3 regions of the Actinoplanes sp. CA-030573 genome follow, and region 2 is predicted to be linked to each of the others. Evidence: predicted binding sites of a transcription regulator. Region 2 holds the regulator's gene; each other region holds the start of a gene.
What was found. Region 2 encodes HrcA, which represses chaperone genes, less so after heat shock. Its sites were predicted from a motif close to GGTTNGCACNCTCNNNNNGAGNGTGCNAACC; they were not measured.
Positions count from the first base shown of each region.

Region 1: a site for HrcA is predicted at 4,377-4,407, ahead of groES (co-chaperone GroES). Genes of this name have one in related genera too.
Region 3: a site for HrcA is predicted at 2,538-2,568, ahead of groL (chaperonin GroEL). Genes of this name have one in related genera too.

Region 1 covers NZ_CP192038.1:849,563-855,051, forward strand. Annotated here, with positions in the region: gene ACQP2F_RS04055 (ABC transporter ATP-binding protein) at 1-1,693, shown strand, start outside; gene ACQP2F_RS04060 (DUF1707 SHOCT-like domain-containing protein) at 1,731-2,000, opposite strand; gene groL (chaperonin GroEL) at 2,198-3,853, opposite strand; gene groES (co-chaperone GroES) at 3,925-4,239, opposite strand; gene ACQP2F_RS04075 (class I SAM-dependent methyltransferase) at 4,471-5,489, shown strand, end outside.
Region 2 covers NZ_CP192038.1:1,627,969-1,633,457, forward strand. Annotated here, with positions in the region: gene ACQP2F_RS07530 (enoyl-CoA hydratase-related protein) at 1-352, opposite strand, end outside; gene hemW (radical SAM family heme chaperone HemW) at 389-1,591, shown strand; gene ACQP2F_RS07540 (DUF4870 domain-containing protein) at 1,625-2,212, opposite strand; gene hrcA (heat-inducible transcriptional repressor HrcA) at 2,369-3,391, shown strand; gene dnaJ (molecular chaperone DnaJ) at 3,406-4,548, shown strand; gene ACQP2F_RS07555 (FMN-dependent NADH-azoreductase) at 4,592-5,224, opposite strand; gene ACQP2F_RS07560 (MarR family winged helix-turn-helix transcriptional regulator) at 5,325-5,489, shown strand, end outside.
Region 3 covers NZ_CP192038.1:9,485,089-9,490,577, forward strand. Annotated here, with positions in the region: gene ACQP2F_RS44040 (GNAT family N-acetyltransferase) at 1-659, shown strand, start outside; gene groL (chaperonin GroEL) at 733-2,355, opposite strand; gene ACQP2F_RS44050 (hypothetical protein) at 2,622-3,551, opposite strand; gene ACQP2F_RS44055 (GNAT family N-acetyltransferase) at 3,696-4,157, shown strand; gene ACQP2F_RS44060 (hypothetical protein) at 4,188-4,676, shown strand; gene ACQP2F_RS44065 (N-acetyltransferase family protein) at 4,615-5,489, opposite strand, start outside.

The sequences.
Region 1 (5,489 bases), 780 kb from region 2:
GATCGCCGGGCTGGTCGGGCCGCGGCTGCTCGGCGACCTCGTCGAGAGCCTGCAGCACGGCCGGGGCGCCGCCGTGATCGACCGGCTCGGCGCGTTGATCGCCGGGTTCGTCGTGCTGCAGGCGGTGCTGACCCGCTTCGCGTACCTGGCGTCGGCCCGGCTCGGCGAGCGGGTGCTGGCCCGGCTGCGCGAGGAGTTCGTCGAGCGGGTGCTGGCCCTGCCGCTCTCCACGGTGGAAGGTGCTAGCAGCGGCGACCTTCTCACCCGTACGACCAGGGATGTCGATGCTCTTTCGCGGTGTGTGCGACTCGCCGTGCCGGAGACGATGATCGCGCTGATCACGGTGGTGCTGGTGGTCGGCGCGATGGCGGTCGTCACGCCCCTGCTCGCGCTCCCGCTGCTGGTCGCCGTCCCGATCCTGGTCGTCGGCACCCGGTGGTATCTGAAGCGGGCGCCGGCCGCCTATCTCGAGCAGAACAACCGCTATTCGGCCGTCACCGACGGGCTGGCCGAGACGGTCGACGGCGCGCGCACCGTGGATGCGCTGCGCCGCCGGCGGGACCGGGTCAAACGCACCGACCACGACCTGCACCGCACCTGGCTGATGGAGAAGTACACGCTGTTCCTGCGAACGGTGTGGTTCCCGACGGTCGAGGTCGGCTATGTGCTGCCGGTGGTGGCGACGCTGCTGGTCGGCGGTCTGCTCTATCTGCGGGGGACGGTGACGCTCGGCCAGCTCACGGCCGCGGTCGTCTACGCGCAGATGCTGATCGACCCGGTCGACCGGCTGCTCGGGTGGCTGGACGAGCTCCAGGTCGGCATGGCGTCGCTGGCCCGGCTGCTGGGCGTGGCCGAGCGGGATCCGCAGCCGGAGTCGGCCGTGGTACCCACCCCGGTCGGCGCGCGGATCGAGGTGCGTGGCGTGCGCTTCGCCTACGTGCCGGGACGCGAGGTGCTGCACGGGATCGATCTCACGCTCGAGCCGGGGGAGCGGCTGGCCATCGTCGGGCCGTCCGGGGCGGGCAAGTCGACGCTCGGGCGCCTGCTGGCCGGCGTGCACCAGCCGACCGGCGGCACGATCACGGTGGGCGGGGTGACGATCGGCGAGCTGCCGCTCGACCGGTTGCGCACCGAGGTGGCGCTGGTCAGCCAGGAGCATCACGTCTTCATCGGCACGGTGCGCGACAACATCGCGATGGTCCGGCCGGGGGCGACCGACGAGGAGGTGCGGTCGGCGCTGGAGGCGGTGCACGCGCTCGACTGGGCGCTCGGGCTGCCCGGCGGGCTGGATACGGTGGTCGGCTCGGGTGGCCATCAGCTGACGGCGGCGCAGGCCCAGCAGGTCGCGCTCGCCCGGCTGGTGCTGGCCGACCCGCACACGCTGGTGCTCGACGAGGCGACGTCGCTGCTCGACCCGCGGGCGGCGCGTGACCTGGAGCGTTCGCTGGCGGCGGTGCTGCGCGGGCGAACGGTGGTGGCGATCGCGCACCGGCTGTTCTCGGCGCACGACGCCGACCGGGTGGCGGTGGTCGAGGACGGGCGCATCACCGAGCTGGGTTCGCACGACGAGCTGGTCGCGGCGAACGGTCCGTACGCGGCGCTGTGGCGTTCCTGGCACGGCGAGCGCACCCCGGACGACGCCGGCGAGCCGGGCGAGTCGCTGGCCGGGGATAGAGCCGGCGCGGCACGCTGACGCCGATCGAGGACGAGGCGCGAGCGCGGGGAGCGGCTCAGCGGGTGACGGCGATGAAGACGCCGAGGATGAGCAGGGTCAGGGCGGCTACGGCGAAGAGGACCAGGAGGTCGCGGCGGGGGCCGTCGGCGTCGGGGAGGACCGGGAGGTCGCTCACCACGGCGTTGAGGTCGTCCAGGGTGCGAGCGTCGTGGGCCAGCTGGGCGCGCTCGGCGAACTCGTCCAAGGTGAGACGGCCGGCGCCGGTGTGTCGCTCCAGGGCGGTCACGGTCCGCTGCCGATCGTCGTCGGAAGCCCGGATGGTCACGGCCGCACTCTACCGCCGGCACCCAAAAACGGAAGGGCGCACTGACGGGAGGGAGGAGACCGGCGCGGGCCGGGAAGGCGAGGCGCGGGCACGAAGAGGCGGGCGCGGGGCGGGAAAGCGGGCGCGGGCCGGAAACGCGGAAGGGCGCGCCGGGTGGCGCGCCCTTCCGGTGTTGCGGAACTCGTGCGGCTGGCGGGTCAGAAGCCGGGGCCGTGCTGGTGGCTGTGACCACCGGGGCCGTGGCTGTGACCGTGACCGCCGCCCGCGGCCGGCTCGGGGTCGGCCGGCTTGTCGACCACGAGGCTTTCCGTGGTGAGCAGCAGGCCGGCGATCGAGACGGCGTTGGAGACCGCGTTGCGGGTCACCTTGACCGGGTCGATGATGCCGGACGCGGCGAGGTCGACGTACTCGTCGGTGGCCGCGTCGAGGCCGTGGCCCCAGCCCAGCTCGGCGACCTTGCCCACCACGACGTAGCCGTCGTGGCCGGCGTTCTGCGCGATCCAGCGCAGCGGCTCCACCAGCGCCTTGCGGACGATGCCGACGCCGATCGCCTCCTCGCCGGTCAGGCCGAGGTTGTTGTCGAGCTCGGACACGATCTGCGCGAGAGCGGCGCCGCCGCCGGGGACGGTGCCCTCCTCGACGGCCGCCTTGGTCGCCGCGATGGCGTCCTCGATGCGGTGCTTGCGCTCCTTCATCTCGACCTCGGTGGCCGCGCCGACCTTGATCACCGCGATGCCGCCGGAGAGCTTCGCGAGGCGCTCGGAGAGCTTCTCGCGGTCCCAGTCGGAGTCGGACGCCTCGATCTCCTTGCGGATCTGGGCGACCCGGTCGGCGACCTCGGACGACTTGCCGCCGCCGTCGACGATCGTGGTGTTCTCCTTGTCGACCACGACGCGCCGGGCGGTGCCCAGCATGTCGAGGGTGACCTGGTCGAGCTTGTAGCCGAGCTCGGGCGCGATCAGCTCGCCGCCGGTGGCGATCGCCATGTCCTGCAGCATCGCCTTGCGCCGGTCGCCGAAGCCCGGTGCCTTCACCGCGGCGACCTTGACGGTCTTGCGGATCGAGTTGACCACCAGGGTGGACAGGGCCTGGCCCTCGACGTCCTCCGCGATGATCAGCAGCGGCTTGCCGGACTGCAGAACCTTCTCCAGCAGCGGGAGGAGCTCCTCGATGCTCGAGATCTTCTGCGTGGTGATCAGGAGGTACGCGTCCTCGAGGACGGCCTCCTGCGACTCGGCGTCGGTCACGAAGTTCGGCGAGATGAAGCCCTTGTCGAACTGCAGACCCTCGGTGACCTCGAGCTCGGTCAGCATCGCCGAGCCCTCCTCGACGGTGATGACGCCGTCGCGGCCGACCCGGTCCATCGCCTCGGCGATCAGCTCGCCGATGGTGGCGTCCTGGGCCGAGATGGTGGCGACGTTGGCGATCGCCTTGTGGTCGTCGACGTCGACCGCCTTGGCCAGCAGCGCCTTGGAGACGACCTCGGCCGCCTGGTCCATGCCGCGCTTGAGGCCGAGCGGGTTGGCGCCCGCGGTCACGTTGCGCAGGCCCTCGCGGACCAGCGCCTGGGCGAGCACGGTCGCCGTGGTGGTCCCGTCGCCGGCGACGTCGTTGGTCTTCGTCGCCACCTCCTTGACCAGCTGGGCTCCGAGGTTCTGGTACGGGTCGGTGAGCTCGATCTCCTTGGCGATGGTGACGCCGTCGTTGGTGATCGTGGGCGCGCCGAACTTCTTGTCCAGGACGACGTTGCGGCCGCGGGGGCCGAGGGTGACCTTGACCGTGTCGGCGAGCGTGTTGACGCCGTGCTCCAGCAGGTGCCGGGCGTCGTCAGAGAAGCTGAGAATCTTCGCCATGTATAGGTCCCTTCACGCACCACCGCCCTGACCCAACGATGTGGGCCAGGGCGGCAAGCACTGTCAGTTGGTCACTTCTCGATGACCGCGAGGACGTCGCGGGCGGAGAGCACCAGGTACTCCTCGCCGGCGTACTTGACCTCGGTGCCGCCGTACTTCGAGTAGAGGACCGTGTCGCCGACCTTGACGTCGATCGGAACGCGGTTGCCCTTGTCGTCGATCCGGCCCGGGCCGACAGCGAGGACGGTGCCCTCCTGCGGCTTCTCCTTGGCGGTATCGGGGATCACGATGCCCGACGCCGTCGTGGTCTCGGCCTCGTTCGCCTGGACCACGATGCGGTCCTCGAGCGGCTTGATCGCAACCTTGGTCGCGGTAGTCACGGGCATACCCTCCTGGGTACAGGTTTCCGCCGGCCCATGGATATAGGCCGGTCGATGCCTCATGCCACCGGGCGGGGCCGTCGTCGCGGGTGCCGGTCCGCCTGGTGCCTAACCACCACGTCGGGCGTGCGCCCGGCCGAAGCGGTTGGCACCCTCATGTTGAGAGTGCTAATCGCGAGGTTATGCCGGAACTAGCACTCCGTCAACCAGAGTGCCAGTGTCGTCACGCCGGGGAGAATGCCTGGCGTGACACCCGAGACGTTAGCCCGGTTGCGGACCCCCGATGGGCTGAATGCGCTGGCCGAGGCGGCCGACGCCACCGCCGCGAGCGCGGGCGATCCGCTGGCCGCGGCATCGTCGCTGCGTTCCCGCGGCATCGACCCCGAGCTGGCGGCGGCCGCGCTGACGCAGGTCGAGCTGCGGCGGCGCGCGGAGACGAAGTTCGGTGCGGCGGCCCGGGACATGTTCTTCACCCGGGCCGGGCTCGAACAGGCGACGCGGGCGGTGGTGGCGGAGCGGCGGGCGGCGCGCCTCGCGGCGGCCGGGGTGCGGACCCTGGCCGATCTGGGGTGCGGGCTGGGCTCGGACGCGCTGGCGGCGGCGCGGGCGGGCATCCGGGTGTACGCGGTGGAAGCCGACCCGTTGACGTCCGAAATCGCGGCGGCCAACGTCGTCGCGCTCGGCCTGGACGCCCTGGTGAAGGTCGAGTGCGCGGACGCCACCACGGTGCGCGTCGAGGACTACGACGCGGTCTTCGCCGATCCGGCCCGCCGGAGAGCGGGTCGTGGCCGCGTCTTCGACCCGAAGTCGTACTCGCCGCCGTGGGACTTCGTGGCCGGCCTCGCCGACCGGGTCCCGCGCACGGTGCTGAAGCTGGCCCCCGGCATCGACCACGAGCTGCTGCCGCCGGGCGCCGAGGGCGAGTGGGTGAGCGTCGACGGCGACCTGGTCGAGGCCGCGTTCTGGTGCGGCCCGCTGGCCGAGGTCCCGCGCCGGGCCACCCTGCTGCCGGCGGGCGCGGAACTGACGGGGACGGGCCGGGAGCGGGCGCCGGTTGGCGAGGTGGGTGCGTTCCTCTACGACCCCGACCCGGCCGTGGTCCGCTCGCACCTGGTCGCCGAGTTCGCCGCCTCGATCGGGGGACGCCTCGCCGACCCCGACATCGCCTACGTCTACACGGACGGCGCGGTCTTCACCCCGTACGGGCGCCGGTTGGAAGTCCTTGACGTTCTGCCGTTCTCGCTGAAGCGTCTGCG
Region 2 (5,489 bases):
CGATGTCGGCCGCGGCGATCAGGCCCAGGCCGCCGGCCCGGGCCGGACCGGCCACCCGGCAGACGACCGGCTTCGGGAACTCCCACAGCGCGGCCAGGACGTCGGCCAGCTTCTCGGCCGGGACCCGGCCCGCGGCGCGCGCCTCGGCGGTCTCCTTGAGGTCGGCGCCCGAGCAGAAGACCGGGCCGGTGTGCGAGAGGACGACCACGCGCACGGCCGGGTCGGTGAGCGCGGCCGACAAGGCTTCGAGCAGCTCGGTCATCAGCGGCGTGGAGAGGGCGTTGCGGTTGGCCGGGCTGTCCAGGGTCACGGTGGTCACCCCGGCGTCGGTGGCGGTACGGACCAGATCCATGGCGAGACCTTAACGGGGTGCGTGCACACTTGACGGATGGCCGGCGCACTTCCCGATGGCGATCCCGTACCCGAGGACGGATCGCTTCCCCCCGAGGCGGCGGCCGCTGCCGGAAAGAACGGATTCGCGGTGTACGTGCATGTGCCGTTCTGTGCCAGCCGGTGCGGCTACTGCGACTTCAACACCTATACGGCCAGTGAGCTCGGCGGCGGGGTCAGTCGCGAGGGCTACGCCGAGACGGTGCTGTCCGAGCTGCGGCTCGCGCGGAACGCGATAAGCCCGCAGCGGGTCGACACCGTCTTCGTCGGGGGCGGCACCCCGACCCTGCTCAGCGCCGACGACCTGGGCCGCGTCCTCGAGGGCATCGACAAGACCTGGGGGCTCGCGCCGGACGCCGAGATCACGACCGAGGCCAACCCGGAGTCGGTCGACCCGGACTATCTGCGCCGGCTGCGCCGCAACGGCTTCACCCGGATCAGCCTCGGCATGCAGTCGTCCAGCCCGGCCGTCCTGAAGATCCTGGACCGGCGGCACACGGCGGGGCGGGCGCCGCAGGCGGCCCGGGAGGCGCGCGAGGCCGGCTTCGAGCACGTGAACCTCGACCTGATCTACGGGACGCCGGGCGAGTCGGCGGATGACTTCGCCGAGTCGCTCCGCACGGTGATCGACGCCGGTGTCGACCACGTCAGCGCGTACGCCCTGATCGTGGAGGACGGCACCCGGATGGCCGCCCGCATGCGCCGCGGCGAGCTGCCGTTCCCGTCCGACGACGTGGCCGCCGATCGCTATCTCGCGGCCGAGGCGGCCCTGACCGAGGCGGGTTTCGGCTGGTACGAGGTTTCCAACTGGGCCACCGGCGAGGACGCCCGCTGCCGGCACAACCTGCTCTACTGGACCGGCGCCGACTGGTGGGGGCTCGGGCCCGGCGCGCACAGCCATGTCGGCGGGGTGCGCTGGTGGAACGTCAAACACCCGGCGGCGTACGGAACGAGGCTCGCCGCCGGCGTCTCGTCCGGTCACGCGCGGGAGGTCCTCACCGAGGAGGACCGGCACGTGGAGGACGTCATGCTGCGGGTGCGGCTGCGCGAGGGGATCCCGCTCGCGCGGGTCGACCGGGCGGGCGCGAGACGGGCGCTCGACGACGGGCTGCTCGACCGCGAAGCGTACGCCCAAGGGCAGTTGATCTTGACCTTGCGCGGCCGCCTCCTGGCCGACGCCGTCGTCCGTGAGGTGGTGTGAAGCGCCGGGCCCCCGCCCCGGCGCCATCGACGCTTACTTGATGATCTGGACCGTCATCGGGTAGTTGTACGGCTCGTTGTTGCTCGCCTTGACGCCGGCGATGACGCCGAAGATGATCGCGATGAGCCAGGCCACCGGGCCGATGATGAAGCCGATGACCAGGCAGGTCGTCGCCCAGCCGACCAGCGCGATGATCGACCAGAGGATCTGGAAGTTCAGCGCCTTGACCGCCTCGGCCCGCACCACCGGCGACTGGTTGCCCCGGGCCAGCAGCACGATCAGCGGCACGATCCAGCCCGAGCAGCCACCACCGAGGAAGGCGCCGGCCGCGCCGCCGAAGTGGTTGATCAGGATCCAGTTCTTGTCGTCGAGGCCGGAGCCGGCCGGCGCCTGGTTGTAGCCGCCGTACTGCGGCGGCGGGTTGTAGCCACCGGCCGGCGGGGGGTTGTAGCCACCGGAGGGCGGAGGAGCGTAGCCTCCCGGCGGCGGGGGCGGCGAAGAGGGCGGTGTCGAACCGGAGGTCGGCTCGTTGGCCCCATATGGGTTGAACGGCGCGGTGGGGTCGTTGGACCCGCCTCCCGGGGCGGCGCCCTCACCGGGCGGGCGAGGTGGTTCAGTCATGGCTGACACCGTAGGACCGCAGCTCAATACGGTCGAGAGCGACATGCGGTCGGAGTCGATGAATAGACAGTTCACTCGATCATCGCGTTGCCGCCCGAGGCGACGTAGACTGGCACTCTGTCACGGGGAGTGCCAGCACGCTCGGAGGGAGGGGTCATGAGTCTGGATGACCGCAAGCTCGAGGTGCTGCGGGCGATCGTCGAGGACTACGTCGAGACCCAGGAGCCGGTCGGCAGCAAGGCCCTGGTCGAGCGGCACCAGCTCGGCGTCTCGCCGGCCACCGTGCGCAACGACATGGCCGTGCTGGAGGAGGAGGGCTACATCCGCCAGCCGCACACCAGCGCCGGCCGGGTGCCCACCGACGCGGGCTACCGCCTGTTCGTCGACCGCCTCTCCAAGGTCAAGCCGCTCAGCCCGGCCGAGCGCCGGGCGATCGAGCGCTTCCTGATCGGCGCCGTCGACCTCGACGACGTGGTGCACCGCACCGTGCGCCTGCTCGCCCAGCTGACCCGCCAGGTCGCGGTCGTGCAATATCCGTCGCTCGCCCGGTCCAGCGTCCGGCACCTCGAGCTCGTGCCGATCTCCACCACCCGGCTCATGCTCGTGATGATCGCCGACACCGGGCGGGTCGAGCAGCGGCTGGTCGAGCTGCCCGGGCCGGTCGCCGCCGACGACGTGACCGACCTGCGCCGCAAGGTCAACGAGAAGCTCGCCGGCCAGCGGCTGGCCGACACCCCGCCGCTCGTGCAGGGCCTGGTCGACGACTGTGCGCCCGGTCACCGCGGCACGATGGCGTGCCTGGCGAGCGTGCTGCTCGAGACCCTGGTCGAGCGCAGCGAGGAGCGTCTCATGCTCGCCGGAACGGCGAACTTGACACGGGGCGGTGTGCTGGACTTCCAGGGCACGTTGCGTCCCGTGCTCGAGGCGCTGGAGGAGGAGGTCATCCTGCTCAAGCTCATCGGTGACCTCGAGCCGAGCAAGACGCGGGTCCGGATCGGCGACGAGAACGAGATAGACAACCTGCGGTCGACGTCGGTGGTCAGCACCGGTTACGGACCGGGCGCGACTATCGTTGGTGGCCTCGGTGTGCTCGGCCCCACCCGGATGGATTACCCCGGCACCATCGCCACCGTCCGCGCGGTGGCACGCTACGTCGGCGACCTGCTGGCACAGAATTGAGGACTCCAAACCCCGTGGCCAAGGATTACTACGGCATTCTCGGCGTGAGCCGGGAGGCGACCGACGACGAGATCAAGCGCGCCTACCGGAAGCTGGCTCGGCAGTACCACCCGGACGTCAACCCCGATCCGGAGGCGCACGAGAAGTTCAAGGACATCAACGCGGCGTACGAGGTCCTCTCCGACGACCAGAAGCGGCAGATCGTCGACCTCGGCGGTGACCCGCTCGCGCCCGGTGGCGGCGCGGGCCCGGGTGGCGCCGGCGGTCCGGGCGGCCCGTTCGTCGGGTTCCAGGACATCATGGACGCCTTCTTCGGCACCGCCGCCGGCGGCGGGTCCCGGGGGCCGCGGCCGCGCACCCGGCCCGGCGCCGACGCGATCCTGCGGCTGGAGCTCGACCTGGTCGAGACGGCGTTCGGCGTCGAGGCCCCGATCACGGTCGACACGGCGGTGCTGTGCACCCAGTGCTCCGGGGCCGGCACCGCGCCCGGCACCCACCTGGCCACCTGCGAGACCTGTGGCGGCCGCGGCGAGGTGCAGAGCGTGCAGCGCACGTTCCTGGGCCAGGTCGTCTCGTCCCGTCCCTGCTCGACCTGCCAGGGCCACGGCACGATCATCCCGCACCCCTGCCCGACCTGCGCCGGCGACGGCCGGGTGCGTACCCGTCGCTCACTGACCGTGAAGATCCCGGCCGGCGTCGAGGACGGCATGCGCATCCGCCTGGCCCAGCAGGGCGAGGTCGGCCCGGGCGGCGGCACGGCCGGCGACCTGTACGTCGAGATCCACGAGCGGCCGCACGACGTCTACTCCCGCAAGGGCGACGACCTGCACTGCCGGGTGACCCTGCCGATGACGGCGGCGGCGCTCGGCACCCGCCTGACGATCAAGACGCTCGACAGCGAAGAGGCGATCGAGGTGAAGTCCGGCACCCAGCCGGCGTCGACGCTGCGCATCCGCGGCAAGGGCGTGCCGCACCTGCGGGGTCAGGGCCGGGGCGACCTCTTCGTGCATCTCGACGTGAAGACGCCGACCAAGCTGACCGCCGAGCAGGAGCGGATGCTGCGCGAGTTCGCCAAGACGCGCGGGGAAGACGTGGCCGAGCTGAGCAAGCAGGGCGGGTTCTTCAGCCGGATGCGGGACGCGTTCAACGGGCACTGACATGGTTCCCGGCGATGCCGGGAACCATGCCGTGGTTGCCCGCTCAGCGAGCGGCGAGGGTGCGGCCCGCGTGGACGGCGGCCTCGTGGGCGGCCTTCTTCATCAGCTCGGCGGTCTCCAGGAACGGGTCCATCGCCGGGTTCACGCCGGCCAGCGTCAGCTCGCGCTCGACCAGCGTCAGGTCGGCGCCCCAGACGTCGGCGACGATCCGGCGCAGGTACGCGGTGTTGTGGTCCCAGCCCTCGCGCGGGGTGCCGGGGCCGTAGCCGCCACCCCGGGTGGTCAGCACGACGGCGGGCTTGCCGTCGAGCAGGCGCTCGCCCTGGCTGCCGCCGGCGATGGCCAGGTCGAACCAGGTCTTGGCGTGCTGGGAGACGCCCCAGTTGTAGAGCGGCAGCGCCAGGATCACGGCGTCGGCGTCGCGCAGCTCGCTCGCCAGCGTGGCGGCCAGCGCGACCGCCGCCCGCTGCTGCTCGGTGCGCTGCTCCTCGGGGGTGAAGCCGGCGTGGACGGCGGTGGCCCAGGCGTCCGCCGGCAGCGGGTCGGCGCCGAGGTGGCGGCGCACGAACGTGGTCTCCGGCCGGACGGCCAGCCACTCGGCCTCGGCGATGTCGGCGAGCTCGCTGCTGGCCGAGTGCGGGCCCATGATGCTGGCGTCGATGCGAAGAACGGTCACGGTTATGCTCCCTGATCTGGGGTATTGAATGTTCAACACCGCCTCGCTCAGAAGCTTGCCACGACAAGCATTGAATGTTCAACACGGGTACCCTGTGGTGGTGACCAACACCACGACGCTGCCGCCGGACGACGAGGTCCCCTGGCTCCACGACGACGAGCGCGGCGCCTGGATGACCTTGATCTCGCTGCTGATGACCCTGCCGACCGCGATCGACGCTCAGCTCAAGCGCGACTCGGGGCTCAACTTCTTCGAGTACTCGATC
Region 3 (5,489 bases), 2.1 Mb from region 2:
TGGACCCGGCCGAGCGGCGCCGGGGCGTCGGGCGGGCGCTGCTGGCCCGGGTGGAGCGCGCGCTGGCCGGGCTGGGCGCCGGCGAGGTCCTGCTGGGCGGCAACGCGCCCTACTACGCGTGGCCGGGCATCGACGTGCGCTACACCGCGGCGCTGTGCGGGGCCGCCGCGCTCGGGTACGAGCAGCTGCCGCCGGCCTGGAACATGACGGCCGACCTGCGGTTGCTCTCCCCCACCGAAGCCGACGAGAAGCGGCTGGCCGCCGACGGCGTGGTCGTCCGCCGGGCCGGGCCGGCCGACGCCGCGCCGCTGGCCGCGTTCGCCCTGGCCAACTGGACGCCGGGCTGGGCCGGCGAGATCACCCACTCGATCGGCCGGGAGCGGGCCGGCTGCCACCTGGCGCTCGAGCCGGACGGCACGCCGCTGGGCTTCGCCGCGTACGGCTCCTCCCGCCCCAGCTGGTTCGGCCCGATGGGCACCACCGCCGCCGCGCGGGGCCGCGGGATCGGCTCGGTGCTGCTCCGCCGCTGCCTGGCCGACCTGCGGGCCGAGGGCTACGAGAGCGCGCAGATCGGCTGGGTCGGCCCGACGCCGTTCTACTCCCTCGCCGTGGGCGCTCGGGTCGAGCGGGTGTTCTTCCGATACCGCAAGGCGCTCTGACCCGCGAAACGAACGGTAAAGCGAAAGGGCGGGCCGCCGCAGCGACCCGCCCTCTCGGTGGAACCGAATGGACTTAGAAGTCCATGTCACCGCCGCCCGGGGCGCCGGCCGGGGCCGGGGTCTTCTCGGGCTTGTCGGCCACGACGGCCTCGGTGGTGAGGAACAGCGCGGCGATCGACGCGGCGTTCTGCAGCGCCGAGCGGGTGACCTTGGCCGGGTCGATGATGCCCGCGGCCAGCAGGTCGACGTACTCGCCGGTCGCGGCGTTGAGGCCGTGACCCGCGTCGAGGTTGCGCACCTTCTCCACCACGACGCCGCCCTCGAGGCCGGCGTTCACGGCGATCTGGCGCAGCGGGGCGTCGAGCGCGAGCTTCACGATCGTCGCGCCGGTCGCCTCGTCGCCGACCAGGTCCAGCTTCTCGAACGCGGTCTTGCCGGCCTGCACCAGGGCGACGCCACCACCGGGCACGATGCCCTCCTCGACGGCCGCCTTCGCGTTGCGAACGGCGTCCTCGATGCGGTGCTTGCGCTCCTTGAGCTCGACCTCGGTGGCCGCGCCGACCTTGATGACCGCAACACCGCCGGCCAGCTTGGCCAGGCGCTCCTGCAGCTTCTCGCGGTCGTAGTCGGAGTCCGACTTCTCGATCTCGGCGCGGATCTGGTTGACCCGGCCCTGGATCTGCTCGGCGTTGCCGCCACCGTCGACGATCGTGGTCTCGTCCTTGGTGATGACGACCTTGCGAGCGGTGCCCAGCAGGCTGAGGTCGGCGTTGTCGAGCTTGAGGCCGACCTCCTCGCTGATGACGGCGCCACCGGTCAGGATGGCGATGTCCTCCAGCATGGCCTTGCGGCGGTCACCGAAGCCCGGGGCCTTGACGGCGACGGACTTGAAGGTGCCGCGCACCTTGTTGACCACCAGGGTCGCCAGGGCCTCGCCCTCGACGTCCTCGGCGATGATGACCAGCGGCTTGCCGCCCTGCATGACCTTCTCGAGGACGGGCAGCAGGTCCTTGACCGCGGAGATCTTGCTGTTCGCGATCAGGATGTAGGGGTCGTCGAAGACGGCCTCCATGCGCTCGGCGTCGGTCATGAAGTACGCCGAGATGTAGCCCTTGTCGAAGCGCATGCCCTCGGTGAGCTCGAGCTCGAGGCCGAAGGTGTTGCTCTCCTCGACGGTGATGACGCCTTCCTTGCCGACCTTGTCCATGGCCTCGGCGATGATCTCGCCGACCGTGGAGTCACCGGCGGAGATGGAGGCGGTGGAGGCGATCTGCTCCTTGGTCTCCACGTCCTTGGCGAGCTGCTGAAGACCCTCGGAGACGCTCGCGACCGCGGCCTCGATGCCCCGCTTCAAGGCCATCGGGTTGGCGCCGGCGGCCACGTTGCGCAGGCCCTCACGGACCAGCGCCTGGGCCAGGACGGTCGCCGTCGTCGTGCCGTCACCGGCGACGTCGTCGGTCTTCTTCGCGACCTCCTTGACCAGCTCGGCGCCGATCTTCTCGTACGAGTCCTCGAGCTCGATCTCCTTGGCGATGGACACACCATCGTTGGTGATCGTGGGGGCGCCCCACTTCTTCTCGAGCACGACGTTGCGGCCCTTGGGGCCGAGCGTCACCTTGACGGCGTCGGCGAGCTGGTTCATGCCCCGCTCGAGGCCCCGACGAGCTTCCTCGTCGAATGCGATGATCTTGGCCATACGGCGTTGTCCTCCTGGACATTCGCGGTGGGGGCCGCATGGGCCCGCACATTGCGGAACACTGCGGACGTCACCACCTGGCGATGTGACGTCCTCAGGTCGAGCCGGATAGCCCGCGACGACCGGCTCCGTGCCCCGGCGCCGATGGCGGCGCCGCGACCGGAACCCCACCGCCCCGACCTGCTTGGCACTCACCAGTCGCGAGTGCCAATGACCTGTTTAGCACTCCCGGGGGGCGAGTGCAAGGAAACGCCATCTTGCGCGCATCAGTCCAGCTCCGGCCGGGAGAGCTCGGCGAACAGGGATGCGCTGGTCACCGGTCCCTCGGCCCGGCGAGCCTGGGCGTACGCCACCATGGCCGTGATCGCCCAGAGCAGAACCGACACCACCGCCACCACGGTCGAGGCGATGGCGCCCCAGGCCGCCTCGGCGAGCCGGGGCAGCACGGTGACCGCCAGCGAGGCGAGGACCGGCCCGCCGAGCGTGGCCGGCGAGCACAGGTGGGCGGCCCGGCGCGGGCCCCGGTCGCGCTCGATCAGCACGACGCAGCCGAGCATGCCGAGGAAGGTGAGCACCGCGGTGGAGATCAGGGCCAGGCCGGCCGCGAGCGGCGCCGCCACCGCCGGGCCGAGGCGGTCGGTGGTGAGCAGCAGCGGCAGCGCCTGGGTGACCACGCCGAAGGCGGCGAACCAGAGCCAGAGCGGGCGCAGCCGGTAGGCGACCAGGCGCGCGGCGGCGCGGGGCGACGGCAGTGAGCCGGTGGCGGCCTCGGCGACCGCGACCGCGGTCGCGCCGGCCAGGCAGATCACCAGGGGCAGCGCCGAGACCGTGAAGTAGGCCAGCCACATCAGCGGGAGCAGCAACAGGCCGAAGCCGCCGAGCAGGTCGGAGAGGGCGGGCGCGGCGATCACCGTGTCGTCGACCCGGCCGACGAAGAAGTGCATCGGCAGGGCGGCGACCAGACCGGCACCCAGCAGGCCGGCAAGACAGCGACGGACGGCGCCGCGGGTGTGCGTGAGCAACCCGGGCAGGCCCGAGCGGAGCGGGGGCACCAGCGGGTCGGCCTCGTCGGTGGCGGGCACGGCGAGCTCGGCGGCGCGGCTCAGATCGGCCGTACGCGACTCCGGGTCCCACGGGTCGGCGGCGGTCACCACCGGGCCCTCGACCATCGTGAAGCGGTCCTCGCCCTGGTCCATCGACACACCTTGCCCCAACCCGGCGCCGGTCCGCCACCCGTCCGGTTCCGGCCAGGCGGGTTGCCGCCGGGCCCGGCACAGGGTAGTGAGAACAGCGTGAACAGCTGGCGCGTGCACCGGGTGACCGTCGACGACGCCGCGCGGATGCGTGCCCTGCGGCTGGAGATGCTGGCCGACGCACCGATGGCGTTCCTCGAGACGCTCGCCCAGGCCGCGGCCCGCCCGCACGAGGCCTACCGGCGGCGCATCGCCCAGGCCGCGAGCGGCTGCCAGACCGCGCAGTTCGTGGCCGACCCGGGCGGCCGCGGCCGGCTCATCGGCCACGCCGGCGGCACGGTGCTGCCCGAGGAGCCGGAGTCGACGGTGGTGTTCGCGGTCTACGTGACCCCCGGGCACCGCGGCGGCAAGGTGCTGGCCGAGCTGGTCGAGGCGGTGGCCGGCTGGTCCCGCGCCTGCGGCCGGGAGAGCCTGATGCTCGAGGTCGTGGTGGGCAACGGCCGGGCCGTCCGGGCGTACGAGAAACTGGGTTTCGAAGACACCGGCGAGCGGGTGCCGCACCCGGTCCTCCCCGTGCTCACCGAGCTCCGCATGCGCCGGCGCATCTGATGCGGCCGGGTTCATGAGGCGGCCAGGCTCATGAGACGGCACCACGTCCGCACCGTGGTCACCGCCGCCAACGCCACCACCGCCGTCGGCCTGCTCGTCGCCGTGCTCGGCGGCGCCCGGGTGCGGCGCGGGCGGGACGGCATCCTGATCGGCGAGGGTTACCGCCGCAAGGCGCCGCCGGCCACCTGCTTCACGGTCGGCTCGGTGATCATGTGCCGGCACAGCGCCGAGTGGCTGCTCGCCGACGAGCGCGCGGACCTCTTCGGGCACGAGAGCCGGCACGCCGGGCAGTACGCGTGGCTGGGACCGTTCTTCTGGCCCGCCTACTGGACGGCGTGCCTGTGGTCGTACGCGGCGACCGGCTCGTGGGGCGCGCGCAACCTGTTCGAGCGGCGGGCCGGCCTGACCGCCGGCGGCTATCCCACCGACCTGCCGGTGCGCCCGTGGCTGACCCGGCTCAGAGGTCGCGCTGCCAGAAGAGAACCGACTCCACCGGCCGGAAGCCCATCGCGCGATTGATCCGCATCATGTGCTCGTTGGTGGCCGCGTTGAAGGTGTCGATCACCTCGATGGCCGGCCGATGAGTACGGGCCTGGGCCAGGTTGGCCAGTTTGATCAGCAGGCCGAGCCGATGGCCACGGTGCGCCGGAGCGACCAGCGTGGCGTTCTGCCAGGCGTGCGCGGGTTCGTCGGCCGGGCAGTTCAGCGTGGTCCAGGCAACCAGCCGCGCGCCGTGCAGCGCACCAGTGTGGAACGTCATCCGGCCGCGCCGGGCCCGGGCCGCCTCGTCCGCCCGCAGCCGGTCGGCGTCGATCCGCTCCGGCTCCCAGTCGAGGTCACCGGTGGGCGCCTCGGTCATGAACGTGCTGTCGAGGGCCGCGACCTCATCGATGATCTCGTCGGGCGCCACCCCGGTCCACTGGATCAGGTGGTAGCCGCCGGCCCGCTCCCAGGCCGCGGCCAGCTCGGCGTCGAGCCGGGCCTGGTCGGCCGCGCGCACGTCGAGCCGGCTGCGGATCTCCTCGAGACCGACCCGCGCGCCCATCGCGGCCGCGAAGGAAGCCCCGTCCGGATGTCGCTGGATCGTGCGCCCGAACAGCCGCACGCGGCCCTCGGCCTTGGCCCGCTCGACGGCCAGGTCGTAGAGCGCCCGGCCGGCGCCGCGCCGCCGGGCGGACGGCAGCACGGCGAGCTCGACGTCCACGGTGCCCAGGTTGTCGGCTTGTGAGAAGGCCAGCTCGAGATGACCCACCGGCTCACCGTCGAGGCGGGCGAGGTAATGCTCGACGACGTAGCTCGCGGCCGGCGTCGCCACCCTGGTCGCGAACGCCT